4 regions of the Paenibacillus sp. FSL R7-0163 genome follow, and region 1 is predicted to be linked to each of the others. Evidence: riboswitches for the same ligand, from Rfam matches in the RefSeq annotation. Region 1 holds a riboswitch; each other region holds the start of a gene.
What was found. Region 1 has a riboswitch for cyclic di-AMP ahead of NST45_RS26565 (C40 family peptidase). Riboswitches for the same ligand answer to the same signal wherever they lie in the genome.
Positions count from the first base shown of each region.

Region 1 (7,678 bases):
TTGAGGATCATGCCCCAGATTACAGCAACCAAACCAAAAATTAAACCAATTATTGTTGAAATTTCCATTTTGCACCTCGTCCGTGAGATTTAAGATGTGTTCCGACAATGCCGCGTATATCATCCTTGAAACAGCGGCAGGGCACTCTGTGCGAAACCGAATTAACGTATATTCTTATTTATCGACATCATTCGGTTTTTTGTGAAGTCATTTTTTCGGCTATAATGGATAAGGTAAGTAATTATTCATCTGTGAAGAAAACGGAGTGATATACGTGGGTGTAAAGCATGGTAGAGATTACGGTGAAATTCTAACCGATTTGACCGAAGCCGTCGGACGAATTTCCGATGGATATTTATTTTTTGAGATGGATCCGGACGAGTGGCAGGAACTACCCCAAGAATCAAAGCTGGAGGTATGGGAAGCATTGGCTGAGGATCTTTTCTTCGCGCTGGGTAATGAACCTATGATTGAAGTGGGGAGCGGCGTAATTATTTACGATAAGGACACGCACCGCATTAATATTCTAGTTGGCGAAGAGGATTTGGCTTCAGTAGTTTTGATTTAGGCAGAGGAGACGTCTGGACGTAATTTGCCCGTAGTTAGTAGCCCGTGTTAAAATTGATAAAGCCGAGTTATAATCGCTGGGATTTGTGAATACATTTAATCGAAAATATCGCCTTTATCCTGGCACATCCCTTGGACCTCAGAAGCTAAGGGATGTTTTGTTTAACGCCTAAGACAAGTAAAGGGAACTACGCACTTTACTGCAATTTTTTGTAAGGGAGGAAACGAATTGTTATTTACGGAAGAGGAACTGCGTGAGGAGATCACCAAGCTGGAGGGCTGGAAACTGGAAGATAATGTTATGGTGCGAAAATATATGTTCAGCCAATATATGAAGGGCATTGCGTTCGTTGATGAAGTAGCCACGATTTCAGAAGCCTTCGATCACCATCCACATATTACGATTGATTATAAAACAGTTACCCTGCGCCTGAAATCTAATGAAGAAGATGGGATTACAGCTCTAGATCTTCGAGAGGCGCATGAATTTAATGAAGCCTTTGAAAAAAATCATTAGTTTAGCCAAAATCATAAAATAAACGCCCGTGCACAGATAGTCACCTATCTCATACACGGGCGTTTTTGGTTGCTTGGCTGGTTACTTTTTCTCTGAGAGCCAGAGTGCGACGTTGGCGATCTCTTCAGGCGCTAGCTTCTCCTTAAAGGAAGGCATTTGACCACGTCCTTTAGTGACGATGCTGTAGATTTCCTCAGCGTCATGCTGGCCGCCTTCATTCTGAAGACTTGGTCCAACTCCACCTTGAAGCTGATCGCCGTGACAGGTGATACAGCTGGCTTTCACGGTTGCTTCTGCCTTTGCTACGTCCAGTTGAACTACCGGCATCGTGGGCTTATTTTCTTCCGCTACCTCTTCTTTACCCGGAAGTGTAAACATGAGTACTACCGCAAAGGCACAGGCGGCAAAAAACAAACCGCTCATGATCCATTTCTGCATCCCAATTCGTCCCTTCTATGTAAGCTGCTCCCTACATTATAGCTTATGGTGAAGCGTTATCATAGGGTTTGTGACAAAAAAATGAACGAGAATACAATCATTCTTATGAAATATATGGTATTTAATATCATTTGTCATAGACCATGCAATAAAAAGGTTTATCTCCTGTAGGTGTGCGGCGTTCATACGTATCTGTAATCGTAAATCCACATTTTTGATAAGTTCGTATGGCGCGTTGGTTCCAGGTCAGGACTTCTAGATCTATCTCACGATGAGGATAACGATTCAAGGCTGTCTGGACGATGGCATCCACGAATAGTTTGCCTAAACCATGGCCGCATAGATCGGGGCGCATCCCAACTCCTAAACGAACGACTCCTTCCATCGGGAACAACTGTGCGAATCCGCACAATACCTCTTGTTCATTTAATATGGAGATATATTGTTCCTCCCGGAGCTGCAGATCACCAAACTCGATGCCAAGAGCCTGCATCTGCTCCCACCGCATCCAGCCATAAATATTATATGGAGGCGTATAGCTCCACTTACAAATAGCTTCTCCGTGAATTGCCTCCATAGGAACTACATGAAAAGTTACCGAGGGATTTATCATAAAGTCATCGATCTCCTTTCACGAGGACATTGCTATATTACTAATTATATACAAAATGGGGGAGGTTCGACTCAGAAACTTTATATGAGAGAAATGTTTTACAAATTATGAGAGGGGTAAATAAGTAATAAGACAAAAAAACAAGCTCTCCTCCAAGAGTTACCTTGGAAAAGAGCCTATGTACGTTACTTATTGCACATCATCATTGTCTTCCGATTCAGCAGCAACCGATTGGTAAGCGTCTGTGCTCATAATGCGCTTGGCACCAACGTAGCGTTTCACGTAGTAGCTATCACTCAGAGAGCTAATCGTAACACCGCGTGAGGTAGAAGCGTGTGCGAACTTACCTTCACCGACATAAATGCCGACATGGGAGACACCTTTGCCACTTGTATTGAAGAATACAAGATCTCCGGCTCTTATATCATCACGGGAGATTGCTGTGCCCATTTGATATTGGGAACCTGATTGGTGTGGAAGGTTAATGCCAATCTTATCAAACACATACATTGTAAATCCGGAGCAATCAAATCCGTTAGTGGATATACCGCCGGATACGTATTTAGTACCGATGGCCTTGTCAATCACTTTATCCATTTTGGAATCTGCGAAAGCGCTTCCTGCTCCGATGGTGAGGATGATGGAAAAGCTTAGTACTGCTGCTGCTAACTTCTTCTTCAAAAGTGTATACCCCTTCCAAATGCCTACGAGGTTAGCTTAAGGGTTCGGTTGAAGGTCCCCTATGACCCCTCTATATAATGGAGGTCAATTCACCCAAAGTTGGTTCCCCCGTTTTCCTAATAGTTAGGAAACTCGGCTCATACTGTTGATTAGGATTAGCTTGTAATCAATACATGACAAAACCTTTGTAAATAACAACTTAATGATTACAAAAATGTTACTAAAATCTCACTGCGCTAATTGTAACAAACAGAAAGCCGCTTGGCAATCGTTTTTAACATATTAATGCAGAAAAATTGGCATTTTTACGGTAGAAAGGCATATGTAAGCGTTAATAATGACCTAATTTTTAATATAATTGCTATTTTTATCAAATAAACGTGTTTCAATTGGGCTCTAATAGTGTAAAAATATATTATGGAATAAAGAAAAACCCGAATTTGATTACGGGCATAATCAGATTCAGGTTCATATAGTTGTAATTGTGAGGTTATAGTTGTGAGGAAGGTTTCAATCGAAGGCTACAGCTTGATAAGCTGAAGTACTCATTACTCTTTTAGCGCCAACATAACGATTGGCCCAGTAGGCCTGACTGAGTGAAGTGATGGTCACTCCACGCGAAGAGGACGATTGTGCGAATTTTCCGTTTCCAACATAAATGCCGACATGGGATACTCCATTGCCAAGTGTGTTAAAGAACACTAGATCACCAGAACGCAGATTGCTTTTGGATACAGCAGTTCCAACGCTATATTGAGCTTTTGATGTACGAGGTAAAGTAAGCCCCACATTCTTGAATACATACTTTGTAAATCCAGAGCAATCAAATCCGGCAGTGCTTGTACCTCCGGTTTTATAGGCAACTCCAATAGTTTTTGAGATTACAGAGTCCATTTTAGAGTCGGCAAAGGCGCTTCCTCCACCAATAGATAACGCCATTACAAGTCCTAGCGCCGCAGCGACGCATTTTTTTCTTAAATTATGTCTTTTCAAAAGATGTACTCCTTCCAAGGCCTGCGAGGTTAGCTTAAGGGTTCGGTAGAAGATTCCCTATGATCCCTGTAAAGCGAGATCAATTCACCCAAAATATGGTTCCCCCACTTCCCGGTGCAAAGGAATTAGGCGTGTTAAGCACCAGAGAATGACGTTTCGACAGTTACACTTACGATAAATACATTTAGTTATGTAGGAATCGTTTCAATTGATTACAAAATTGTTACTAATAGCACAGGACTTATTGTAACAGAGCTTTTACGATTTTGCAAATACTCTTAAGTTATCCGTAATGAGAAAAAGTCCCAGCTCCTGAATACAGGAATTGGGACCTTTTTATTATGTCAAATAAGGTTGATTTATTGTGGAAATGCTTTGCTACGCCATAGATGATATTGTGCAGAGATTCCCCACATTTTTAAGAGCGTAGAAGGTAGTGGTGAGATTTGCCGTATTATAAGTGCCAGTAGGCCGGGACAGAACAGACCCGTCAGTCCGCACACTAGCAGTAAGAGCAGGCCTCCCGCACCAAGTACAATGGAAACACCTATAGCAGGAATCAGTGACCGCAAGCAGATGAACAGGGAGGAGAACATTCCTGTACCGCCGGTGTAACCAAACTGCATATATAGAAGAAACAGGCGCACGATAAAAATATATATAAGCCATGCCAATACGTATGGTACTAAATGAAGTAACAAAGCGTAGTTAAACAAAGAGGATAAGAACAGCCCGTACATTTTTGGAGCAAGCCAGTACAGCGGCAGCAGGGTCAGCACCCATTCGATTAGGCTAAAGACTAAGACAGGTAGTCCATAGATCTTCATGCCAGGGAAAAAGAACAGTCCACGCTCGCCCTTTCGCTCCTGGTGGAGCTCATGCAGCAATCCTGCCCTTATGAAAGGGGAAAGCAGAAGTCGCAAGACAACAAGCGCCAGAAGCATCCATAACCAAGTGCGTATCGCAGGGTCCGTATTCAAGCTGAACTGTCCCTCGATATAATACAACAGTCTGCCCATACCGCTGCCTCCGGCGTCTTTATCCGGATAGCGCAGTAGAATTGGAATAATAGCAGATCGGATGAAACCATACATAAAGTAGCCCCAGAGCAGTCGGTAGATGAAGAGCAGAATTAAAATATAAAATTGCTCCTTCATGCTTTGCCAGCCGCGGGTTATCGATGTTCTCACAATCATTCACCTCACCAGACAAGAGTTCCGAGCACGGTTTCAAGTAGTTTAGTTACACTTAATGTCCAGCGAGAGAGCGTCTTGGGCTCTATTTCCGCCAGCCTAAAGTTGTTTAGATGTTTGCTCTCCAATAAGATGGAATGTTCAGGGTCAATCTCAGCAGAGAGAAGAGGCTTATCGCTTAACAATTGAAACGTAGTCTCTACTCCTTCACCGTTCCAGACCCGCTGCACCGAAGAGCTGTCGGCGAATGTAAATTTCACGGGAACATCAACGTAATGGCTCCCTTTGTTTGAAATCTTCACTAATGATTCGTAGCTTGGAGCATCGCCGCTGTTATTTTTTTTAAAAGTAATCGTATCTACTGAGAAGTCAGGCGCTCCATCACCATAAATGTAATCATCGAAATAGGCCTGCCATGATTTTTTGGTTACCTTCTCAACGACTTTCTGAAAATCTGACGTAGCAGGATGCTGGAAACGGAACTTACGAGCGTAGGAGGACATGATGTTGTTCATTGCTTTGGTACCTACCTGGCGTTCGATATCTTTAAGTACAAGCTTGCCGCGGATATAAACATTTCGGCTATAGGAATCCGCCCCTGCATATTTCCACGTTTCCAGATTTAACGGCTCAGGTATAGTCACCAGGCTGGCCTGTAAAGGCAAATTAGACTTGATACCGTATTCTTGCTCCATAAGTCTGTCTTCGGCATAGGAAGTGAAGCTTTCATCCAGCCAGGCCTCCTCGAATTCATTACTGGCTACCATACCGTAGAAGTATTGATGGCCGATTTCATGAATGACGGTTCTTTCAAGTGAGGTATCTGGAGAAGAATCCGCGGCCCCAAAGGCTGTAATAAGGGTAGGGTATTCCATTCCTCCAGCACCGTTGCCCTCCTTAGGTGGGACGACAATAGACAGCGTAGAGTAGGGATAAGGACCATACCATTTGCTGAAGTAGGTCAGGGCAGCCTTGGCAGCCTGAAGGTAACGCTCTTTTAAATCTTTGTGTAGTGGGTCGAGATACACCTTAATTCGTACTCCAGGCACCTCCGGCGTAGAGAAGGCTTCCTCAGCTACTGTAAAATCAGGGGAAGCGGCCCAAGCGAAATCGTGGACATCATCGGCGTAGAACTGATATATTTTCTGATCTTGTTTGAGCTTGGCATTTTTTACAGGAAATCCGGTCGCAGCCACCGTATAGTTGGAAGGGACGGCAATCGTTACATTAAAAATGCCAAAATCACTGTAAAACTCAGAGGTCCCGTGATACTGATGCAGGTCCCAGCCTTCTTCTTTAACTCCGCGTGTGCCCCTCGGCTCGTATACACTAAGCTTAGGGAACCATTGCCCAGCCATAACGAAGTTGCCTGAAGCACCCATGCGTGCAAAGATTTTGGGCAGCTGGACTTCATACTGAAGCTTAAGTGTTACACTTTCCCCACCATTAACAGGCTGAGGAAGATGTACCTTTAGGAGCGTCCTATCGTTGATATTGCCGTCATCAGGTTGGACATATTGCACTCTTTGCATTAGCGAAGTTCCTTCTGTCGTGCGCAGATCGGTCAGCGTCATATTTCCGAAGCCGTTCTCAGGCATGCTGTCGCCTCTGAGCGTCCCCCCGGATTCCTTCATAAAGGTGGTATCTGATGAGGCAAATGCATTTGGATACATGTGAAAATATAAATCACTTACTGGCTTTACTCCGGGGTGTGTCCAGGTTACTGTCTCAGAAGCTTTTAAGGTTTCTGTGTCAGGAACAAGCTGGACATCAATGTGATACTCGACTACCCGCTGGCTTAAAGCCTCCTCTGCCGGGACGGGCGCGCTCTCAGGCAATACCTGCTGTGGTACGGCTGCAGGCGCTGTGCCGCTGGAGGACTTGGCCTCTTTTGAAGCAAAGCTAGTAACAGAAGCTGTAGAGCTATCCCCTGAAAAGGCCCATATTCCTCCTCCCAGCAGCGCGAGGATGGCCAGGGTCGCAAAGATGATGTACTTTAATGACAGTGACTTCATAGTGTGATTCCTCCCGTGACAAGCATCTACGGGATGTATATGTTTGCAATCGCCGCATTATTAGCTAAAATTAAATTATTCGTAAGAGGAAGGGTGTGCACTCGTGGACAACATACAACCGGAGGGCAAGAAACAGATTGCCTTAAATATTGTGAACGCTAAAAGTAAACATAAAGGCTTTGGAGCAGGCTCTATAGATCTCAACAACGTTTCACCTGTCATTATTGATGGTGATGTGGCGGTTATTGATATCGGTGCCATGCATGCCAAGAGCAAAGTGGAAAAAGGAATTAAATTTTCCATGAATCGTGAAGATGTACCGAATGGAAGACAGGTTTGGGTGGTATGGGTAGCGGTAGACCGTACATTGGAAGCTCAATTTTATGGTGGAATCACAGCCTGTGAAATGTGGATTGATACAGAAGCGCGCCGCGGATGGAAAATTCTTGCCGAGCATGTCAATAAGCTGGATGCAGCTCTTAAACGCAAGATCGATGTGGCAGGGCTTGGAGCCATTGAGAAGTCGGCTCTCAAATCCCTTCTGATCTCTCATAATGAAGCATGGTGGAATGCATCCTCAGATGAGCTTAAAGCTGCACTGACTGAATAGTATAGGAGCCTCCAGAAGGGTTATCCGATATAGAAAAAGCTTCGACCTCCG
Region 1 covers NZ_CP150224.1:6,052,181-6,059,858, reverse strand. The annotation lists gene motA (flagellar motor stator protein MotA) at 1-68, opposite strand, end outside; gene NST45_RS26590 (hypothetical protein) at 275-568, shown strand; gene NST45_RS26585 (4a-hydroxytetrahydrobiopterin dehydratase) at 797-1,084, shown strand; gene NST45_RS26580 (cytochrome c) at 1,166-1,522, opposite strand; gene NST45_RS26575 (GNAT family N-acetyltransferase) at 1,650-2,135, opposite strand; gene NST45_RS26570 (C40 family peptidase) at 2,325-2,777, opposite strand; cyclic di-AMP (ydaO/yuaA leader) riboswitch at 2,822-2,964, opposite strand; gene NST45_RS26565 (C40 family peptidase) at 3,327-3,755, opposite strand; cyclic di-AMP (ydaO/yuaA leader) riboswitch at 3,813-3,951, opposite strand; gene NST45_RS26560 (hypothetical protein) at 4,169-4,999, opposite strand; gene NST45_RS26555 (M1 family metallopeptidase) at 5,011-7,017, opposite strand; gene NST45_RS26550 (YwhD family protein) at 7,121-7,627, shown strand.

Region 2 (7,678 bases), 470 kb from region 1:
CTGTTATCGATCAGTGAGATCGGTGCAGCACAGCGTATTTTACAGCAGGCGATAGCACAGGGTGAAGTGGAGCATTTTGAAATCAAGGAACCTACGTTAAACCAAATCTTTATCAGAGCGGTGGGTGAATCTAATGAATAAGATGGGGACAATTATCGGCTTTACCTTTAAAAATAAAGTTAGAACGAAATCATTTATGATTACTACTTTGATTCTAGTATTATTGCTCAGCATAGGGATGAATCTTCCCTATATCATCGATCAGTTTAAGGGTGATTCGGCCAAAAGTGAAGTTACTCAAATTGCTGTGATTGCTGAAGAGGGAAATCAGGTTGCAGAATTGCTGAAGGCTTATACTGCGCCAGAGGGCATGCCACAGGCTAAGATAGTACAATATGCTTCTGCGGATGATGCCGAGTTAAAGAAAGCATTAGATGAAGAGACAGTAGAAGGTTATGTTACTTTTGCAGAACCTACTGGTGAAGGGCTTCCACCCGTTACTTATCACAGTAATGATGGGGAACTAAACGGAGATGTTCAAGTTTATCTTCAAAATGCACTTCAGCAAGCAAACACACAATTCATCGTTGGCGACAAGCTGACCTCTGAACAGATTGCTGCAATGTCAACACCAGTGCAGATTACTACACAACAGCTTAAGGCAGGCGGTGGCAGTGAAAGCTCTCAGGAGGACACTCCGGCCATTAACTACATTATCGTATATGCCATGCTTATGTTGTTCTTTATGTCCATTATGATGACAGGCAACATGATTGCCGCTGAGATAACCTCTGAGAAAAGCTCGCGGATTATGGAGATTCTCATTACAAGTGCCTCACCTTTAGCGCAAATGTTCGGTAAAGTTATCGGTGTTTTCCTAGTAGGAATATTGCAAATTGGGATCTTTGTCGCAGCGATCGTCGTCAATTTGACGCTCCCGCATAATGCGACTGTATTGGCTGATTTTGATCTCGATTTAGGCCAGCTCAATATTAACTTGCTGCTCTATGGATTTGTCTTGTACGTATTAGGTTACTTCCTCTATGCCTTGATGTATGCGGCTGTAGGTTCGATTGTCAGCCGTACGGAGGATCTCGGTCAGGCGGTAATGCCAATCATGATGTTAGGCTTCGTAGCGTTCTATGTTCCACTGTTCAGTATCTCCAATGCAGATACTCTAGTGGTTAAGATAGCGAGTTATGTACCTTTCACTTCACCATTGACGATGCTGCTCCGAATTGGTGTCGGTGAGGTGGCGATCTGGCAAGTCATTGTATCGCTGCTGATCCTGCTTGTGACTACCTTCATCTTCGGATGGCTGGCAGCCAAGATCTATCGTACCGGCGTACTGATGTACGGCAAACGCCCAAGTATTAAAGAAATCAGAAAAGCAATGAAAGCATACAAGATCTAAGAAGGCCCCATATAACTTTTAAGGAGTGCTAATGATGTCTACAAGCGAACAATATACCATTATGCTTTTAATGAGTTCGGTATCACTGGCTTCGGTTAGTAGAATGCTTCCGGATGGCTCCACTTTTATGGATTTCGTTCAAGGCGTATTGACCGGTGTTGCTATAGTGGGGATGTTGGCAGGATTGTGGATGTACAGTAAGGCGCGTAAGAGTAAGGCACAATAGTAGGTACTGAATTTTCGGGGGGGATCCTAACAGCCATTTATGGTTGCTGGGATATCCCCGTTTTTGCGTTGGCAATCTCTTTGTATACGAGCTGATATAGCTAACGGACCCAGCAACACTTAAATGCAACAATCATCGAGATTTGGCAAGATATCGGACACAATAGTCGCTATTGGCATGAAAAACGGTGAATTAGTAGCTCTTTTAACCAAATAGTTGCACTGGAGTCCGATACTATGCTCAAAAGGCGATAAACGTGCAAATAATGTCATCTGGGTCCGTAAGCCTTGCCTTGGTGGAAGATGATTAGGGCCTGCTTGAAGACGATCCGAGACGCTCATCGCTCGGGATTTCTACTGGAGTCCGAACGCCGGCCAAATTTGAGGAAAAGCTTCAATTAAAGGCTCCTGAGTCCGTTAGATGCTTCATGCGCTTAAAGATCGTCTGAATTCTAGTCAGTGACTAAATTATAGAAAGATTTGCGCTCGTTCGTATATCCGCTTGGTCGGTCATCTGCTCCCGTACAGCTCTAAGCTGTGCTTTCAGTGCAGGAACACTTTTTTGCAGAATAATGCTTATTTGAGAAAGAGGCAGCTTTAAGCCGTACCACAATACCTTCACAAGCTGTTCCTCCCAAGGTAATCCCTTAGCCGATAGAAGAGAGCGCCGGGCAAAAGAATCAGCACACTGGCGAATACAAGTGCGGTAAGCGTGGATAGAGAATAACTGAGGGTCGAAGTTATCCTGACGATATATTTTATGAAGCTCTGTGAAGGTGCGGATAGTAACCTTGTCTGCCTCATTAGATTGTTCTAATAACATGGAACTGAGTACGTAGACTTCATTAGTATACTTTTGAACACACTCTGCAAATTTAGCACTGTAGGTGGACACGGGAGGTAAGGGGTCAGGCATGGTGAACACGATCCTTTCAGAATGAGAGATTTGCTTGAATCTATAATATAGAAAAGTAAGAGATGGATTTATTGATAAGATCGGCGGTGTCTGGTTCCGGGCAACTGTGTTTCTGCTGGGAGGCAGTGGAAAAAGCTTTGGAAGGTTTGTAGTAGAGCCGTTCACTTCTGGAATTGCTCCCCCCAGCTGCAACACTGTACAGACGCCCTTGCTGAATATGCCCAGCCAAGGATTTACCCTGGAGCTTGGCCTTTAAATCCTGCAAAGCACCCTGAACTAGCTCAAGCTTAACCTGCTCCCAATCTGAACCTTCGCGGCGGACCTTATCCAGCGCTTCCTCAAGACGGCAATGACAGATAGCCCGTAAAAAAGAACTCCATTTAATGAGATCGAAATTTTTGGTGTTGGCAGAGATTAGACAAGCCCCCCAACTGCAACCTCCCTTACAGGTGAGCTTCAGAATACCATAACGGCAGCCTTCAGCCCCTTCCATTCCATAGTGAATAGGCTCGGGTTCATCCAATACAAATACTTCAATGCGGGATAGTCTGCGCTGGTCCATAGTAGGGTTCCTCCTTAGATTTCCAAAAGCTTTAAGTCTACCTGATGAGTGACACTAGCCTTTTCTACACAGGCGAGCATTTCCATTTTATTCTCACAGACTGCGGTATGCTCTAGCCATAGTCGGAACTTCTCTTTCCGTATAACAGATAGATGTAAGGGAAAGGTGCTGCGGGATCTCAAGACATACCAACCGGCGCTTACATCTTTCCAAGGCTCCTTGAAGGCTGTAAACCACGGGAGTTTTTGATGCGATGACCAATCCTGCTGCTGTTGTTGTTCTCGAATTTTTTTATATATTTCATATACAATCTTAGAGTCTAAACAGTCTTTACAAGAAGAAGGTGTACTGAATTGGCGAAGGGCTTGGATCTGGTTCTGGCCAAATGCATAACCTACAATGTACCTGTGATTATTTTCTTCGAACCACAAGGCCCCGAAACAAACGTAATTTAGACTTATCGGCTCAAGCAGCCCTTGATGTATCCCTAAATAATAGTGCTTCAAAACATTCACCCCATCCAGCGTGCTATCACCTAATAGGCTCAGGTAACGCAAAAACCGCAGCAAGAGGAGGACCTCTGCTGCGGTTTTGGATTACAGGCAGATATACCTGGGCCAAAGCGTGGCGGATCAAGGGTCTCTCTCTTTACGCTTACGAGGTTAGCTGTCGGATTCGGACGGTGAGAGTCGCCCTACCTATTGAGACTTACGCAGTCTCCTTTGGATTCACCCCAAGTAGGCCAGGTGGCCTGATGGTTCCCCCGTTCCCTGCGAATGCAGGAACTCAGCGTTGATTGTTTTTCATGAATTAGATTCAACCCGAATCATACTCTTTTCAAGATTTTCTGTAAAAAACGGAAAATGTTCTTTTAGAGCGATTTTAACCATATCCTGCCGACTACGACTGAAAAACGAGGTAAATAGGTATTTATGGCGTGTTATCGCGCCTCTTTCTCGCTCAACCTCAGCTTCTTGCGTTTCTACCTATAAAGGGAATTTGCAGTATTTTCGCTCTAAAAAGGTGAATAAAATCACATGGGTTATAGATAGCGATTAAACGCTCGAAACTCGAGTAAACAAGAGATATAGAGAGATTAGATATCAAGTAAGCGCTATCTAATGGGAAAATAGTTTTTAATTTGCATTATTTTGGCATCATTCAGGTTTTACAAGTCTTCGTGCATAAGAGTATGATTACTCCTGTTTCAACGACAATCGAATATTTGATCCGCTTAATTTCCGATAAGGAAAGCGGGGGAACCAACAATCGGCAGCCGATGTGAGAGTCGGAAGCTGATTATGGGGTGAATCCTGTAGAGGGTGCGAGTGAGCTCGCATCTATACAGGTAGGGCGACTCTCACCGCCCGAATCCGACAGCTAACCTCGTAAGCGTATGGAGAGAGGATGAGTGCAATGTGACCGCTAGCGAGCCACAGAGGAGATCCTTTGTGGCTTTTTGCTGTGCTCTTAGAAGCAAAGCATTTATGGAGGCCTCCCCCAAGAGGTCGCTAAATTCATCATTAGCGGTATTTGTAAGGCAGCGTCTAATGACGTGACACAACCGAGCTTTAGGTTGTGCCCGAAAATGACGATAGGTCAACATCCTTTCGGAGATTTTCGTTGCCTCCTTGTTGTAAATGAGCAGGAGGAGAAAAAAGAGATGACGGATCAGAATGAATATGTGCTTGTATGTGCGCCTACAAAGGCGGGAGAACATTTCATTAAACTTCTGAAGTTCAGGGGTATTAAGATGGCGGGATTAACCAACAATCTGGCTGAGAAAGCTTTACTAGAGGAGCTCGGAATCGAGCAGGTTATTCTAGTGGATACCCGCCATCAGAGCACTTGGTTTCGCCCATCGTTCCCGGTAGGCAGGGTATATCTGTTTGAGAGCAGCTTTCCGCTTTGCTGCCGCTATATTCAGATGTGCCGTACCTGGACGACACAGCCAATTTTTGTGATTACAAGTTCTATAAATCCTAGATTGGTCTATAAAAGACTTGGTGCGAGCTATGTAATCTATTCCCATAGTGGTGATGCTGATTTTCTAATCGATAGATCACCTCATCAAGGATAATGGAAGGAGTGCGGAAGATATGATGGATCTGTATATGGTGGCTTCGTTAGCTGTAATTTACGGGTTATTTTATGGCTTTATGCGCTGGTGCGCAGGTGTAGTTGAGGATACGGGGAGGGATAAGCTGTGATTCTAGTAATCGCTGTTACCCTACTGTTGTTTATATATCTGGTTTACGCGTTGATTCATCCTGAGAAATTTTAAGGAGGGGCATTCATGGGCATTTTGCAAATAGTCGTCGTAATTGTAATTCTCATCTTGTTGGTCAAGCCGATGGGGACGTATTTATATCATGTATTTTCTAACGAACCGAATCGTACGGATCGCTGGTTTGCAGGCACAGAGAAAGGTATTTATAAGCTGATCGGCCTGAAAAAACGGGACGGAATGTCCTGGAAGAAGTATGCACTCAGCTTTGTTTTAACTAATATCGTACTGGTTGCTTTCAGTTATATTTTTCTAAGATTACAGCGGGGATTGCCGCTGAACCCGAATGGAATTGCCGATATGGAACAGACGCTTTCATTTAATACGGTGATCAGCTTTATGACCAATACGAACCTGCAGCATTATAGCGGGGAGACGGGACTATCGTATTTTTCACAAATGGCAGTCATCACGATGATGATGTTCACGTCTGCAGCGAGCGGATTTTCTGTTGCGGTTGCTTTTGTCAGAGGGATTACAGGACAGAAATCAGTCGGAAATTTTTTTGAGGACTTCGTAAAAGCACATATTCGTGTATTCATTCCATTAGCTCTGCTAGTTTCATTGGTGCTGGTAGGATTGCATGTGCCACAAACGCTCAAGCCATCGCTTGAGGTCACTACACTCGAAGGGCAGACGCAACAAATCGCTATCGGTCCAGTCGCTTCTTTGGAGTCAATTAAACACTTAGGTACGAATGGTGGCGGCTTCTTCGGAGCCAATTCAGCGCATCCTTTTGAGAACCCTAATCCACTTACGAACGTTCTGGAGATTCTCTCTATGTGGATGTTGCCAGCCTCTTTGCCATATATGTACGGGTTGTTCGCTAAGAACAAACGTCAGGGCTGGGTGATTTTCACAGCAATGATGACCTTGTTCGTTCTGCTGCTGGGGCTGAATTATTATGCGGAAACTAAAGGGAATCCCGCTATTAATGCGCTGGGGATCGAGTCTTCGCAAGGCAGCATGGAAGGTAAAGAGGTACGTTTTGGGATCCCGCAATCTTCGCTGTTCACTTCGGTAACAACGGCAGCTACGACAGGTAGTGTTAACAATATGCATGATACGCTGACACCGCTGGGTGGCATTACCCCTCTGGCCCTAATGATGCTCAATAACGTCTTCGGGGGAAAAGGTGTAGGACTAATCAATATGCTGATGTATGCCATCATGGGCGTCTTCTTATGTGGACTAATGGTTGGCAGAACACCAGAGTTTCTCGGGCGAAAGATAGAAGCCAAGGAGATGAAGCTGATTGCGATTGCTATCCTTGTGCATCCGTTCATTATCCTTGTACCAACAGCAGGTGCGTTCTTAACGGGCTTGGGCAACGGTTCCATCACGAATCCCGGATTCCATGGACTTAGCCAAGTGTTATATGAATATGTCTCTTCTGCCGCGAACAATGGTTCAGGATTTGAAGGGCTTGCGGACAATACCACCTTTTGGAATGTTACAACCGGGATCGTAATGCTGCTTGGCCGTTATGTCTCTATAATCGCAATGCTGGCAGTTGCAGGTTCACTGATCCAGAAGAAGCCGGTTCCTGAGACGATTGGCACATTCCGCACAGACAATGGTCTGTTCACCGGAATTCTGATTGGTACGGTAGTGATTATCGGTGCGCTGACGTTTCTGCCGGTCATTGTGCTCGGCCCGATTGCAGAATATTTGACCTTACGGTAGGAAGAGGGAGAACAAGATGAGTACTGTAAAAAGAAAAAAGCTGCTGACGGGACCCATACTCCTAAGCGCTGTAAAGGATAGCTTTATTAAGCTTAACCCGGTGACGTTAATCAAAAATCCGGTCATGTTCGTAGTCGAAATCGGCACGATTATTGTATTGCTTATGGTACTGGCCCCCGGATATTTTAATGCAGAGAAATCGGTAGGCTTCAATATCACGGTGTTGTTCATTCTGTTATTCACAGTGCTGTTTGCCAACTTCGCTGAAGCGCTGGCTGAAGGCCGCGGGAAGGCCCAGGCGGATTCGCTTAAGAAAACGAAACAGGATATCACAGCTAATAAGCTCGTTGGAGGGTCTGTGAAGACCGTTTCTTCCTCCGAGCTGCGGAAAGGAGATATCGTGATCGTCAGTCAGGGAGAACTTATCCCTGGCGATGGTGAAGTGATTGAAGGGCTGGCCTCCGTAGATGAATCGGCAATTACAGGTGAATCTGCACCTGTTATTAAGGAAGCCGGCGGAGATTTCGGCTCAGTCACAGGCGGCACCCGGGTAGTTAGTGATGAGATTAAAGTCAAAATTACCAGTGA
Region 2 covers NZ_CP150224.1:5,584,865-5,592,542, reverse strand. The annotation lists gene NST45_RS24540 (ATP-binding cassette domain-containing protein) at 1-141, shown strand, start outside; gene NST45_RS24535 (ABC transporter permease) at 134-1,414, shown strand; gene NST45_RS24530 (hypothetical protein) at 1,446-1,640, shown strand; gene NST45_RS24525 (hypothetical protein) at 2,103-2,555, opposite strand; gene NST45_RS24520 (hypothetical protein) at 2,596-3,117, opposite strand; gene NST45_RS24515 (hypothetical protein) at 3,132-3,686, opposite strand; cyclic di-AMP (ydaO/yuaA leader) riboswitch at 3,755-3,919, opposite strand; cyclic di-AMP (ydaO/yuaA leader) riboswitch at 4,339-4,528, shown strand; gene NST45_RS24510 (hypothetical protein) at 4,781-5,197, shown strand; gene kdpA (potassium-transporting ATPase subunit KdpA) at 5,414-7,090, shown strand; gene kdpB (potassium-transporting ATPase subunit KdpB) at 7,107-7,678, shown strand, end outside.
Region 2: it holds a riboswitch for cyclic di-AMP, as region 1 does, so the genes downstream of both, NST45_RS24515 (hypothetical protein) here and NST45_RS26565 (C40 family peptidase) in region 1, are expected to answer to the same signal.

Region 3 (7,678 bases), 2.4 Mb from region 1:
ACCATCGCATTGGGAAAAGCGACATTGCGGTCAGCAAGCTCCTTGAAGGATTGCTTCATATATCGATAAACAGATTTTTTCAACTTCTGACTGCTTCCAATCCCATTCTCACAGGCGATGATATGAAGAGGGGTGAGATTTCTGTTGTTTTCAAGCCTTCGTTCGATGCCCTGCGCAATGGTCTCAGCAATATCTTGTAAAGCGGATATTCCGACTGCAGTTGTCACAATTTCAGCTTCTGCTATAGCTCTAGTAACGTCCTCAGTATCATTCAGATTGATCGCTGTAACATTATCAACGATAAAGCTGTCCCGGTTCTTGTTAGCTAGGGTGACAGGATATTGGCCACGTTTTTGCAATTGGGCAATTTTACTCTTATTTCTTCCGACGAAACAAACGTTGTAACCGGAGTCCGACAACATAGGCCCAATAAATCCTCTGCCAATATTGCCCGCTCCAAAGTGTACGGCTCTCAATTTGGTATCCCCCTTTAATTTGAACTCAGTTTCTCGGTTTCTCTATACGAAGCAACGTTGAGTAACTACATGATCAAATTCAAGAAGACTTAGATTATCAATTTTATGGTGCTGCTTATCGAATTCAAGAAAATTAGTAATTTCGTTAGGCGTCACAATGCAACGGATGCCAGCTGCTGCCGCTGCCTTAGATCCATTCGGTGAATCCTCGATAGCAACCGCCTCATCAGCTGTGATTCCAAGACAAGCTAACGTTTGGTTATATAGCTCCGGATCTGGTTTCACTTTTGCCACATGGTCGGCAGTCCGAACACATTCGAAATACTCGCGAATACCCAATTGATTCAGATATTTTTCCACCCATTCCAGGGAAGAACTTGAGGCCAGCCCTATGCGCAGTCCAGCTGCCTTGGCAGAATCAAGATAATGCTGAATACCTGGTCTTATTGTTTCAAGCTCCATCAGTTTGCTGTGTCTCTGTTTAACAGCCTTGCTGAACTCTTCTTTGTCAATTGCGAGCTTAAGATCAGTCATCAAATATTCATAAGGATTAAAACTGTTCAAGCTCGTGCCGATGCAGGTGGAATATTGTTCAAGCGTCAGGTCCACTCCATATTCTGCATAAGCCTCGTTAAATGCGGTGTACCAAGCAGTCTCCGTGTCGATAATCGTTCCGTCAAAATCAAAAATAATTCCTTTGATCACAATCAACCATCTCCCTCGTATTATGTTTGGTTAGAATATCTTACGCAAAACCTTCTGCATATTCTACAAAAAGCTATTTCGGCTTGCGTTTGACTATAAAAACCATAACAAAGCCCTTCTACTGACGTCAAGCACGGTAGATAACATGCCACGTAATGATAACGATTACAATCAATGCGGACAACCCTGAATTTTTGCATCACCTGAACATCTTAATACATAACAATAATCAGATTCAAAAAAACACCACAATCCTATGTGCTTCAAGGGATTCCTTCTGCCAAGTTTGTTATGAAGGCAAGCTCCCTCTCTTTCTTTCCATTGCTGTTATTTAGAGTATTTTTCCAAGCAGCTAAAAATAATTTAAAATAATTTCAACCACATCCTTTTTACTTGATTGTACAAATCAAATTACGGGGTTATTTTTTGTCCATTGAGTAAAAAGAGGCTTTAATTTATGATAGTTTTTAATCGAGAATGATTATCATTATTGGTGGTCGTTACATATAATAGGGAGGCAATAAGATATGAACAAGGTAAGACAGTCCTTCGCTGTGGTATGTGTACTATTTTTGCTGAGTACATTGCTACTGGCGTGCGGAAACTCAAAGGAACAATCCTCTGCCAATAGTACGGCGAACGCAACCGGGAACTCTTCCGCTGCAACCGCGGCACCTTCAGCAGAACCCTCAGATAGCAGTACAGATGAAGCTGCAGCGACTACCCGCTCCTATACAGATTACATAGGACATACTGTAGAGATTCCAGTGAATCCGCAGCGAATTATCTATTCTGGAGAAACTTATGGCGATTTGCTTGCACTTGGTGTGCAGGCGGTAGGTTATCCTCTTTCTATGGGGGAAGGCCAGGTTTTTGAAGATCAATTGCAAGGTGTGGAGGATGTAGGCTTCCCTATCAATCTGGAAAAAACATTGGAGCTTCAGCCTGACTTGATCATCTATGCGGGCACAGATGAAGCTGATTTCGAGCAGCTCTCCAAAATTGCACCAACGATAATATTTAATACCTTTGCCCCACTCCAGGAACGTATGCTGGACATTGGTGGAATTGTTGGTAAAACGACTGAAGCAGAAGCATGGCTTGCCCAGTATAAAACCGCTGAAGAGAACATGTGGAAGCAATTGAAATCCGCAGGCATGAAAGAGGGCGAAACGGCTGCGGTCTTCACTTATTATCCAGGAGACAGACTATTTATAATGGCAGCAACCGGACTTTCACAGGTACTCTATGGGGAGAATGGCTTCAAGGCAACTCCAGCTATTCAGAAGATACTTGATGAAGGTAAAGGGTTCCAGGAAGTATCCATGGAAGTCCTGAAAGAATATGCCGGAGACCGGATATTCATCTTGACTCCAGTGGCAGAAGAAGCAAAACAATCCACAGAGAATCTATTAAAGAGCCCTATCTGGAAGAGCCTTCCTGCCGTCAAGAACGGATATGTCTATACACAAGACATCATGAAGACTTCAAGTGATGCGACAACAAGAGAATGGCTGCTTGGCGAAATTCCACAGCTATTGAATATGAAATAACCTTCCGAGATGAAGTGTTTAACACAAGGCTGATAAAAAACTGCAAGAAGCATGTCAACAGCTGTTGATATGCTTCTTTTTTTTATATACAATGAATTCATTGATAATCATTCTCACCAAATGAACGGAGGCTGAACCCATGCTGCATACATCATCGTCCTGCCCCCCACTCCACTCTCTGTTATTTCAGCTAAACGAGGCCGAACTGATGATTCAAGCTGCCGATTCAAGCTCTATAACGCGTACAACCCAGGACTATACCCTTCTCATATTTACTGGAGGGAACGGACAATTGAACCTCGATGATCAAAGCGTGATACTAAGTACGGATAAATGTTATCTACTATCTCCTGGAATCTCCTATAGTACGAACAACCAGGAGCTGACGTTGTATTATTACCTCATCACCTTTACAGCAATTTATACAACCAAGCATCCTAAACGATATTCTGGAGAGCTGCTTTCCGGCAGACGGGAGTTAATTGTGCACCCGTTCACCAAGGTAATCCGACTAGTCGAAGAGCTGCTCATGAACAGGAATAATACCGATGATGTACAACAATTCAAGCGACAATTAAAATTCCAAGAATTGCTGCTGCTACTTTTTGAGCATAATTACCCTTCCAAACACCTGCCAAGTCCTACGGAATCCGTAGAAAAGACCATAACATTCATTCAGGAGCATTATACAGAGAGTATCACCGTGAAGCAGTTGGCTGAACGGGCGGGGATATCGATCTGGCAGTATACACCGATCTTTCAACAGCTTACGGGTAAAAAGCCGCTTGAATACCTGACGGATCTGCGTATTAATCATTCCAAACGATTCCTGCAGGAATCGACTGAACCACTGCGGGAAATCGCCAGACTGGTCGGCTTCTCGGATGAATACTATTTCAGCCGCCGCTTTCGGCAAAAAACAGGAGTTACACCCGGACAATATGCACATCAGCAAGGTCGTAAGCTTACCGTCAAGGATTGGACGGGTCATGAGGTGGAAATTCCTGAACGAGCGAAACGTATTGTCTATCATGGCGAGACACTTGGCGACCTTCTCGCGTTAGGTGTAAAGCCTATCGGTGGAGATGAAGCATTCGCCCGGAACAGCGTCTATAAACATCGACTTAAGAAGCTCGCCAACGTCGGGTTTCCACTGGACCCGCAGTTGACCGCTTCCCTAAACCCAGATTTGATCATTTTGGCAAATAGTGATGAAAGAGCCTACAGAGCAGTTTCTGGTATCGCTCCGACACTCACCTTTGATTCATTTGCGCCTCTCGACAACCGAATGCGGACATTAGGCAGTTGGCTAGGTAAACAGCGCGAAGCGGAAGCATGGCTGGAGTCATTCACAATCAAAAACGCAGCCATGTGGCAGCAGCTTTACTCGACAACTCTCCAAGTTGGAGAAACCGCCTCTGCTTTGGTCTATGATCATGGAGATCATCTATATGCTATGGGAATGTCCGGATTCTCCACTGCGCTTTATGCCCCATGTGGTTTACAACCGACCGAAGAGATTCAGGCCATATTGGACGAAGAGTTAGGGTTCGCCGAAGTGGATCCAACACGACTGCCTGCCTACGCCGGAGATCATATCTTCATGTTCATTCCGGAACGCAAAGACTCGCGAGCTGCAATGGAACGACTACTAGACAGTTCACTTTGGAACAGTCTCCCGGCAGTACGTCAGGGACATGTTTATCTGCTCGACGGAAGCAAATGGAACTCCAGTGATGCGTTAACCCGGGAGAAGCTGCTAACGTTGTTGCCTAAACTACTCGGCGGAAGTAGCGCTAGCAATTGAAGGTGAATCTAGGATTCTCTTTTGACTTTTCAAAACTTCATAGGGTATACTTTATCTACGCTTAATTTCCAACTTTTACAGTTGAAAAGCGGGGGAACCAGTTAATTGGGGCGAATCATTGAGCATTAGAATGTAGGGTACCATCTTACCCGAGTCCGTCAGCTAACCTCGTCAGCAGTGGATGGGTCTGCTTTTCATGTTATTTACATAACCAGAGACCCTTGCTAAGGGTCTCTTTTTGTGCTTTTTTTGGACCCTGCTGGCAGTAGATTGGCCTTTGACACTAAGGCTCCCTCATTTCTCACACTACGAGACAAAGGAGAGATGTACGTGCAAAAGGTAAAGTACTTCACGGATATTAACAAAATAGCTATGTTGTCTGAGCTGGAAAAAGAGAATCTGAAAGAAATTACAGAAAAATTTGTTTTTCGTGTAAATGACTACTATCTGTCTTTGATTAACTGGGATGATCCAGAAGATCCCATCCGTAAGCTGGTTATTCCTAACGAAGGTGAACTGCTGGAGTATGGGCGCTGGGACGCCTCCGATGAGGACACGAATTATGTGGTACCTGGTTGTCAGCACAAGTATAGAACCACTGCACTACTGATTGTATCCGAGGTCTGCGGGGCTTATTGCCGCTACTGTTTCCGTAAGCGTCTGTTTCGAAATGACGTGAAAGAGGCGATGGCTGATGTCTCTCCGGGCTTGGAGTATATCGCAAAGAATCCGGAGATTAACAACGTACTTCTTACGGGCGGGGACAGTTTAATTCTCTCCACACCGAAGCTAAGATCCATTATTGAAAATCTAAGAAGCATTGAGCATGTTAAAATCATTAGACTAGGTTCGAAGATACCCGTATTTAATCCGATGCGGATCTCTGAAGACGAAGAGCTGCTGGAGCTGATTCGTACTTACTCTACCGAAGACAAACGAATCTATGTTATGGCGCACATCAATCATCCTCGTGAAATCACACCTGAAGCCAAAAAAGCATTTAAAGCTCTCCACAACGCAGGGGCAATTGTCGTAAATCAGACTCCCATCCTCAAAGGCATCAACGATGATCCCATTATTTTAGGGGAACTACTGGACCGACTTTCATGGGCTGGCGTTACACCCTACTACTTCTTTGTGAACCGGCCCGTTGCCGGAAACCGGGATTTCGTATTACCGCTCGAGCAAGTCTATCAAATTGTAGAAGAAGCCAAAGCTAGAACCTCAGGACTTGGCAAAAGAGTACGCTTATCCATGAGCCACACCTCAGGAAAAATAGAAATTCTCGCCATTGATAACGGGAAAGCCTATCTCAAATACCATCAATCCAGAGATCAGGAATACGGAAAATTCATGATTCTAGATTGTCCAAAGGACGCCGAATGGTTCGATGACCTGCCTGGGAATGAGCAATATTGGACCCCACCTGTGAAAAAAAACGATGCTATTATTTCTGTTAATCATTTATCAGAGCCTGCGGATTTAATCTGTAAATAAATTAATCGGCTCTGTCAGACTCTGTCATAGGATATTTCTTCATCACCAACAACAAAACTCCTCCCTCCCAAAATTAGCCCGAAAAAATCTATGATATAATCACGCTGTAACACGAAATGAACTAATGGGTGGGAATGCACACATGAAATTGGAACGATTGATTTCTATGATCTACAAGCTATTGAACCACGAAGTTTTATCTGCCTCCAAGCTGGCTGAAGAGTTTCAGGTTTCCCAGCGAACAATCTATAGGGATATCGATGTGATTTGTGCCGCTGGCATCCCGGTCGTAACGTATCAGGGTACTAAAGGTGGATATGGCATTATGGACGGATATAAAATGGATAAAAGCCTGCTCCGTTCGTATGATGTCACTTCTCTGATTACTGTACTTAACAGTCTCTCTTCCGTGTTTGAAGATGAGCATACGCAAGGAACCATTGAACGGCTGCAAACGATAGGAACGGAGCCACAGACTTCTAGTCTCGCGGTGGATCTTGAAACCCGGCGTACGGATCCTGACGCACTTCCTCTTTTACGTGCGGCTATAGCGGAACGAAATGTTGTCCGTTTTGATTACATCAGTGTAAAAAATGAACGTACAACCCGTGAAATGGAACCAGTAAAGCTTCATTTTAAATATAGCAACTGGTACATCTATGGTTATTGCCGGGCTCGGCAGGACTATCGAGAGTTCCGACTTTCCCGGATGCTGAATTTGTTCCTGACGCAGGATACCTTTCATTCGCAACATGAGGTACCCAAAGAGGCTGGCTGTTCAAACAGGGCAGATCAGGTGGAGGAAATAGTGATCCGGGTAGGCCCTGAGGCTTTGGCAGAAGCTTTGGATCAGTTTCATCAAGTCGACAAGGAATTTCATTCCGATAAAAGCATGACGATGCGAATTCCTGTGTATAAGCCATTGGAAGCACGTTGGCTTTGGTCCATTCTGCTGAGTTTTGGCAGCGGCGCCGAAGTCCTCGAACCCCCTGCATTGCGAGGTATTTTAAAAGAGCAGCTTCAAAACACACTCAAACTTTATGAAGAAGTATGACAGTCTGATGTCATACTTCTTCTTTTATATTAACTACAGTAACAAAAAACAAATCCATGACCATTCAAAAGGAGAATGTACGAATGACAAATTATCCAGTAGAAATGTTTAAATACCACACATGGGCAAACCAAACTATCCTGGGGAGAATCAAGGAACTCCCGCCTTCTGTGCTAAGTCAAGAAGTGAACAGCCCATTTCCCACCATCGCTCATGCCCTTAGCCATATCTATGCGGTTGATACGATGTGGTATCTTGTATTAACAGGCACTGCCATGCCAGAGGCTTTTCAACAAAGTATCCCGCTAAATTTGAGCATTCTAGATTCTGTGGATGAATACGTAAATATCTTTGCCCAGCTATCAGAACAATACAAAGCATGGTTACACAACCAATCCGATTTGGAGCAAACCATTCTGCTTGACAATCCATTCGCCGGAATCCGCCAAACACGCCTATCAGAAATTGTGTTGCAAGTCGCCAATCACGGGACTTATCATAGAGGCAATGTATCTACTATGTTACGGCAGTTAGGCCACGCTTCCACCATGAATGACTATTCTCTTTTTTGGTATCAGGTAACAGC
Region 3 covers NZ_CP150224.1:3,627,870-3,635,547, forward strand. The annotation lists gene NST45_RS16230 (mannitol-1-phosphate 5-dehydrogenase) at 1-476, opposite strand, end outside; gene NST45_RS16235 (HAD family hydrolase) at 519-1,181, opposite strand; gene NST45_RS16240 (ABC transporter substrate-binding protein) at 1,709-2,734, shown strand; gene NST45_RS16245 (AraC family transcriptional regulator) at 2,874-4,541, shown strand; cyclic di-AMP (ydaO/yuaA leader) riboswitch at 4,590-4,731, shown strand; gene NST45_RS16250 (KamA family radical SAM protein) at 4,872-6,038, shown strand; gene NST45_RS16255 (YafY family protein) at 6,181-7,092, shown strand; gene NST45_RS16260 (DinB family protein) at 7,176-7,678, shown strand, end outside.
Region 3: it holds a riboswitch for cyclic di-AMP, as region 1 does, so the genes downstream of both, NST45_RS16250 (KamA family radical SAM protein) here and NST45_RS26565 (C40 family peptidase) in region 1, are expected to answer to the same signal.

Region 4 (7,678 bases), 1.2 Mb from region 1:
CGAAGTGGAAGGTCAAGGTACTGTAGTAGTAGACTTCTGGGCTCCTTGGTGTGGTCCTTGTAAAATGCTCGCTCCAATCTTGGATGAATTGTCCACAGAGCTGGGAGACGACGTGAAAATTGCAAAATTGAATGTGGATGAGAATCCGGAAACGGCTTCCCGTTTTGGTGTTATGAGTATCCCAACTCTGATCTTCTTCAAAGATGGTCAACCGGTAGATAAAGTTGTGGGACTGAACTCCAAAGAATCCCTGAAAAATATCGTAGCAAAACATCAATAATTGATAGATGCTACTGTTCGGGCCTCGGCCCTGCCACTCAGCGCCTTCGGTTCATTCCGGAGGCGTTTTGTGTGCTGAATGCCAACTAATCATGGGTCCAATTTAGCTGGAGGGGATCATTTTGGACAATATCCGCAATAAACTGGCACTACTACCCGATCTGCCTGGCTGCTATCTGATGAAGAATCAGGAAGGCACTATTATTTATGTGGGCAAAGCGAAGGTACTCAAGAATCGGGTGCGGTCTTATTTTACAGGCAGTCATAATGGTAAAACGCAGCGGCTTGTCGCTAATATTGCTGATTTCGAATACATCGTTACGTCCAGTAACATGGAAGCGCTCATTCTAGAGTGTAATCTGATTAAGAAACATATGCCGCGTTATAATGTGCTTTTGAAAGACGACAAGACGTTTCCTTATATAAAAATAACGAATGAAACTCACCCGCGCCTTGAGGTTACACGCCGGGTGATTAAAGATAAAGCAAAATATTTTGGCCCTTATCCTAATGCTTATGCTGCTCAGCAGACAAAAAAGCTCCTAGATCGTATGTACCCGCTTCGTAAATGCGGTGTGATGCCAAAGGAGGTCTGTCTTTACTATCACATGGGCCAGTGTCTGGCACCGTGTGAGAAGGAGGTTCAGAAATCCGAGTATGAGCAGATTACGCAGGATATCGCTGCTTTTCTAGGCGGAGGTCATGAGGCGGTTAAAAAGGATTTACAGCAAAAAATGCAAGAAGCTGCTGAGGAGTTATATTTTGAGCGGGCGAAGGAACTGCGGGATCAGATTATCCATATCGATGCATTGATGGAGAAGCAGAAGATCAACACTACAGATACTAAGGACCGGGACGTATTTGGTTATGCTGTAGACAAGGGATGGATGTGTGTACAGATTCTGTACATGAGACAAGGGAAGATGATCCAGCGCCATTCCTCCGTGTTCCCGTTCTATGGTGAAGCCTACAGTGACTTTATGTCTTATGTGACGCAGTATTACAGTGATAATCCCGCTTTGCCGCAGGAGATTCTGCTGCCGGATGTGCTCGATGAGGAGTCTCTGGCTAATAAAGAGACTAAACCTGAGATCACGATAGCTGCTCCAGCAGAAGCGGATTTACAACAGGGTGAAGATACTCCTGAATCGGCTGAAGAGGCTGAGGCACGTGCGACGGCGGCGGAGGAAGCTGCTGCAGCTGGGATCGTGGATGCCGCCGGCGGCGCCTCCATTCTGCAGGAGTGGCTGGGCATTAAGGTGCTTGTGCCACAACGCGGCCTTAAGAAGCAGATGGTTGGCATGGCCTGTCAAAATGCAAGAGTGGCTATCGACGAGAAATTCCGGCTGATTGAACGGGATGAAGAGCGTACCTCTGGAGCAGCGATCAGCTTAGGTGAGAGCTTGGGTCTTGAACGCTTGAGCCGCATTGAGGCGTTCGATAACTCGAACATTCAGGGAACTAACCCGGTCTCAGCGATGGTTGTCTTCATTGATGGCAAGCCTGCACGAAAAGAGTATCGTAAATATAAGGTTCGTACGGTAGTGGGTGCGGATGATTATGGAACGATGCGCGAGGTCATTCGGCGGCGATATGAACGGGTATTGAAGGAGAATCTTCCGATACCGGATCTTATCGTGGTCGATGGCGGGAAAGGGCAAATCTCCTCTGCTATTGATATTCTGGAGAATGAGCTGGGATTATTCATTCCGGTCTGCGGCCTTGTTAAGGATGATAAGCATAAGACGGCTCAGCTTTTGGTTGGAGATCCGCCAGAACCTGTCGCGCTAGCCCGGGACAGTCAGGAATTTTACCTTTTGCAACGGATTCAGGATGAAGTCCATAGGTTCGCGATCACCTTCCACCGTGAACAGCGCGGGAAGTCCATGGTTACCTCCAAGCTGGACTCTATACCTGGTATAGGTGAGAAGCGCCGTAAAGCGCTGCTTAAGCATTTCGGATCGCTTAAGAAAATTAAAGAAGCCTCCGTGGATGATTTCCGTACACTTTCTATTGGAGAAAAGCTGGCAAGACAAATTCTTGATGCGCTCAAGGACGAAGAGCCAACCTCATAGCAATGGTGACAAAAGAAAAAGGGTATCACAGCAGCGACTAAAGCTGCTATGATGCCCTTTTTTTAAATTTGGTTATAGGATGTACACTATTTTATTTTCTTAAATCAAAGAAGAAGGCTCCACCGGCTTAGTCTTCTGTGGTGGATTAAATCGATAGACGATGTAAGCGACTATGAATGGCATAATAATCGCGAAGATACCCGCGCCTACATTTACGCTCTCCTTCATAAAGATCAGCGTAGCGCCCATCAGGATGCTGTCAAACACGACGTGGCTGAACATGACAGCAATAAATCCGTAACGAAGGAAAATATAACTGAACAGCAGCCCGATTACGGTCAGCTCAATCGGACGGGAGCTGATGGGATAGATCGGATATAACGTATGGCCAAACGCCCAAACCAGCGTGGTGATCAAGCAAGCGACGAAAGTGTTTCGGAACACCTTTTTCAGCATAGGGATTCCGAAAAAGCGATAAATGGCTTCCTCAGATAAACCAGCGAGCCATGCGACGATAGGCAGAAGCCAAGCATATCTCATGTTATAAGGAGACTGGGTGGCGTCTGTAGTAGACCAATTGTGCAAGGTAAACGATAATATGATGAACATAACCGTCTGCACCCCTAGCAGAACGAAAGCCCACATGTATCCAGCCCGGATACTATCCAACACATATTGTCCATAGCCGGGCTCTTTGGCGCGGGGCCAAGGGTTCATGCCTCCCTCTTTTCGCCATAGGCCATTGCCGCCCACTAAAGAGAAGTAGAGCAAGGAGGACATCAGCAGGCTGTACAAAGCATAAATGATAAACATAATGACAGAGGTAATCTGTGCTTCTAGCCCTTCGCCTGTTGATTCAGGCAGCATATTATAGGTGCTGATCATCATGATTACAAAATAGGCTGAGCTTAGGAATACCCCACGTTTAAAGGAAGTATGCTCTCTTCTAAGAATACTGTAGACGAGTGCCAGAATTCCTAAAATCAGTGTGGGTATACCGTAACCGAATAATGTCAGCTTTTCCGCTAAAGAGGTCTGTCCTTGTACGTAGGAGGTATGCCAAGCCGGTGCAGAGAATCCGGCATTAAAGCTGGAGACCTGCTCTCCACTGAAATCAAAATAATAGTGCAATAAGGATTCGCCGACCTGAACAGTGCTATCCGTATACACCAGCCCATGGCTTCCTGTATTCGATTCAATTTGTAGCTTGGCAGGATTTACTTCCCATTCCTGAAGCCAAGGACGAGCAAGATTCTCCTTCTGCGCTAGAGTGAGGTCAGCTCCCTTGTCCTCTTTTGCACCAACGGAAGCGATGCCTGACCCCTCTTCGGAGGCAACTTTTGCAGCCTTTGAGAAAGCGACAATCTTACCGTTATACATATTGAGGTCAACGATGATTTGCGGCTCTTGCTCCGCTGAAGGAGTAAGCGTTGCACGAAAGACATCAAAAGGATATTTTTGATCCAATTTTTTCTTGGTGTAGTCCTCCACAAGCTTCTCGCGAGACATATAACCATAAAAGGAAGAGTCCGTCTCGTAAAGTACATTCCATTGATCGTTTGGTGCTTCGGTGTAGTTGAGCTTATGTTCTGCAAATAATATGGCTTGGTCACGGGCTTCTGCCTTGCTAATGACGGTGGTATCTTCACCTGTAGGGCTACTAAGCAGTGAAGGGGAAATCTGAAACATAATAAATAGAATAAGACCGATAATGCCCGAGATGATGAGCCTCTTGGAGAGGGCACGTTGCTGTAAGGGCTGGCCGACGGGATTCATGTAACGCCTCCTTGTTATGTACTGACAATGTTATGTTCCATTATAGTATTAGTGCCTGGTTGGTTACAAAAAACATTATATGTTCTTTTTATGGGTAATAGAGATAGTATAGAATAGTCATGTGAATTTATACCATGAATTTTATCGTGTTCATTTCTGCACGAATGATGAGAATCGGTGTAATTGCAGGGAAAACACGGAAAAGTGATGAGAAAAGGCACTCCTTTTGATGCAGTCTCTTTAAACCGCATTTTTTCATGCGAATGAGCATTAATTGTGTCTTTGTGAATTCACTAAATAACGTATATAATTTGTATGCAATTGTATAGTAGCCGAATTTCTGGTGAAAACGGGGGAACCATAAGAAGTGATGAAAAGTGGAGTGTACACGATAAATGGCACTTTCATCAGGGGTGAATTTCGTTCTGGGAACGAATAGGGCAGCCTGCACAGTCCGAATCCGACAGCTAACCTCGTAGGCTAATTTACTGCAGGAACCAAGTCAGCATTGGTTTTCCAGTGCTTTTTTTGTTGGAATTTTTGATAAGAAGGTGAGCAAAGTGGCTTCACAGTTTCGCAGGATTTCTGAATTTAAGTTTCTGAAGCTCTCGCCGCCGCAGATACTGGTGCTTGGTTTTGCATCGATTATTCTGATAGGGGCCTTGCTGCTTATGCTGCCCATCTCAAGCACAAGCGGGAATTCCGTGGAATTTATTGATGCATTATTTACTTCAACTTCGGCAACCTGTGTAACAGGGCTTGTTGTGCTGGATACCGGAACTTCGTTCACGATTTTTGGGAAAACCGTAATTATGATCCTGATCCAGATCGGCGGCTTAGGTTTTATGACCATGGCCACTCTATTTTCACTGGTGTTAAAGCGTAAAATATCTTTGCGGGACAGGCTAATCCTACAGGAAGCCATGAATCAAGGCTCTATGGAAGGAATTGTACGACTGATCCGGAGAGTCCTTATATATTCTCTTGTCATAGAAGGCTGTGCCGCCTTGCTGCTGTCTATTCGCTGGGCTTTTGATATGCCACTGGGAAAAGCGATTTATTTTGGCATATTTCATGCGGTGTCTATGTTTAATAATGCGGGGTTCGATATTTTTGGGGATTTTCGCAGTTTAACTGATTATGTATATGATCCGCTAGTGAATATTATTGTGATGTTTCTGATTGTCTCCGGCGGGATTGGTTTTATTGTAATGTCAGATCTGGTGGAGTTTCGGGTAACCCGCAGGCTGTCTCTACATAGTAAAGTTGTCCTGTCCACCAGCACAGGGCTGATTCTGATCGGAGCTCTGGTTATTTTTATATTCGAGTTTACTAACACTCGTACCCTAGGTTCACTGAATTTTGGCGGTAAAATATTATCGGCCTTCTTTCAATCCGTGTCTCCCCGTACGGCTGGCGCGAACACAGTAGATATTGCTGGACTTCGGCAGGCTACACAATTTTTTATAGTGATTCTTATGTTTATTGGTGCTTCTCCGGGCTCAACGGGCGGCGGGATCAAGACAACAACCTTTACGATGATGATTGGTGCTGTAATTGCTATGCTGCGTGGACGGGAAGATGTTGTGTTGTTCCGTTATCGGTTGGCTCAGGAGCGCATCTACAAGGCATTAACGATCACGCTGCTGGCTTTGTTGTTAATCGCCTCTGTGTCGATGATACTCTCCACAACTGAAGACAGTAATTTCTTGGCAATCTTGTTTGAGACGACCTCCGCCTTTGCTACGGTAGGACTGACTATGGGGCTAACTCCGGAACTGTCAGCGATCGGTAAGATTCTACTCTGTCTGACGATGTTTGCAGGTCGGCTGGGTCCACTAACCTTAGCGTATGCACTCGGTCCCAAACAGGGTAAACCACTGTATAAGTATCCGGAAGGTAAAATAATTATTGGATAGGAGTTAATTAGAAATGAAAGCACAGCAATTTGTAGTAATCGGCTTAGGTCGCTTCGGTTCAAGCCTGGCGCTTGAGCTGATGGAAATGGGCTACGAGGTGCTCGGCATTGACCACCATGAAGAACGCGTGGAGGAAATGAGCGATCAACTGACGCATACGGTAGTAGCAGATGCTACAGATGAGGGAATTATGCGCTCGCTTGGTGTAAGGAACTTTGATTGTGGGATTGTTGCGATTGGTGACAATATGGAGAGAAGCATTCTGGCGGCCATTTTGTTGAAGGAAATTGGAGTCAAGCAAGTGGTGGCTAAGGCAATCTCCATCCTTCATGGCCGCGCACTGTCGCGGCTGGGGGTTGATCGGGTTATTTTTCCGGAGCGGGATATGGGGATTCGTGTGGCACACCAGCTGGTGACGCCCAATTTGCTGGATTATATTGAACTGTCCAAGGATTATAAAATTGTCGAGCTGACCGTACCGTCCTGCATGAACGGCAGAAGCTTGTCTGATTTAAATACAAGAGCTAAATATGGCTGCAGTATTGTTGCCCTGAATAGGGAAAGTGGAATAATCGTCGCTCCAACTGCCCATGATTATTTAAGTGAAGGCGATGTTATGGTACTCATTGGTCCTAATGAAAGTATTGACCGTTTTGAGAGTGAAGTTGTGAACCAAGAATCATAGGAAAAGAAGCTGACTCAAAAGTAGTGAATTCTACTTGGGGGCAGCTTCTTTTTTATGGAGTAAAGAGTAGGAAAAGTAATGGATTTCACTATGCCATATGGCTATAGACCACGCGTAGTGTTCTAATATATTGGTTTGTGCGGTTGACGAGTTGTTAGGTGTGATATTCGTACGGCTGTAGTAGATGATTTGTGGTATCTGTGACGGTGGAATATGGGCGATATGCGTTCTTTGTTTGTACGATGTACAGAGTGGGTGTAACTAATTAGGGAAAACCTCCCTAAAAATAGCCGCTATTCGCTCTAAATGAACGACATTAGGGAATTCCTCCCTAATAAACAGTGGGATTCCTTTATTAGTTACTCAATCAGCCGAAAATTGGGGAAGTTTTCCCTGCTATGAACGAATTAGTCAATTCCCCTGTTTTCCCCTTTAAACTAGAGGGTTTTCAATCCCTTGGGCACAGAGACAAAATGCGAGTCGTCGGCTGGCAATCTGCTATCCGTGGGTTGGTTACCACATATTATGCCTACGTCGAAGGAGCTTCCGTAAACTAATTTCGCACGTTAGATCAGGGATCCTGTGCACAGGGAATTCACGGATTCTCCTCGAACCTTTCTCTTTGTCTCCATGCCCCAAGGATTCAAATCTTTTGGGTATGTTTTTATTTTTTTTCGTTTCACCTACGCCATTTTTCGTTCTGCCTCTACCGCAATCGACCAGATAAATCCAATTAACTCACGACCCACTGCTGCCATGGTTAAATTTCGGTGTTTCCCGCGTCTGACTAATTTTAAATACTTGCTGTGTAACCGTTCTTGGGCTTTCCACGACGTTTCATGGACATGAATACTCTGGCCCTCAAGACGCACTGCTAAATCTCCCTTGACGGCAGGGCGGTGACGGTAACTCCATGCGGACTCCACCAGTGCGCGCCGCACTCC
Region 4 covers NZ_CP150224.1:438,093-445,770, forward strand. The annotation lists gene trxA (thioredoxin) at 1-280, shown strand, start outside; gene uvrC (excinuclease ABC subunit UvrC) at 402-2,354, shown strand; gene NST45_RS01900 (CPBP family intramembrane glutamic endopeptidase) at 2,454-4,130, opposite strand; cyclic di-AMP (ydaO/yuaA leader) riboswitch at 4,451-4,626, shown strand; gene NST45_RS01905 (TrkH family potassium uptake protein) at 4,691-6,049, shown strand; gene NST45_RS01910 (TrkA family potassium uptake protein) at 6,063-6,734, shown strand; gene NST45_RS01915 (IS110 family transposase) at 7,418-7,678, opposite strand, start outside.
Region 4: it holds a riboswitch for cyclic di-AMP, as region 1 does, so the genes downstream of both, NST45_RS01905 (TrkH family potassium uptake protein) here and NST45_RS26565 (C40 family peptidase) in region 1, are expected to answer to the same signal.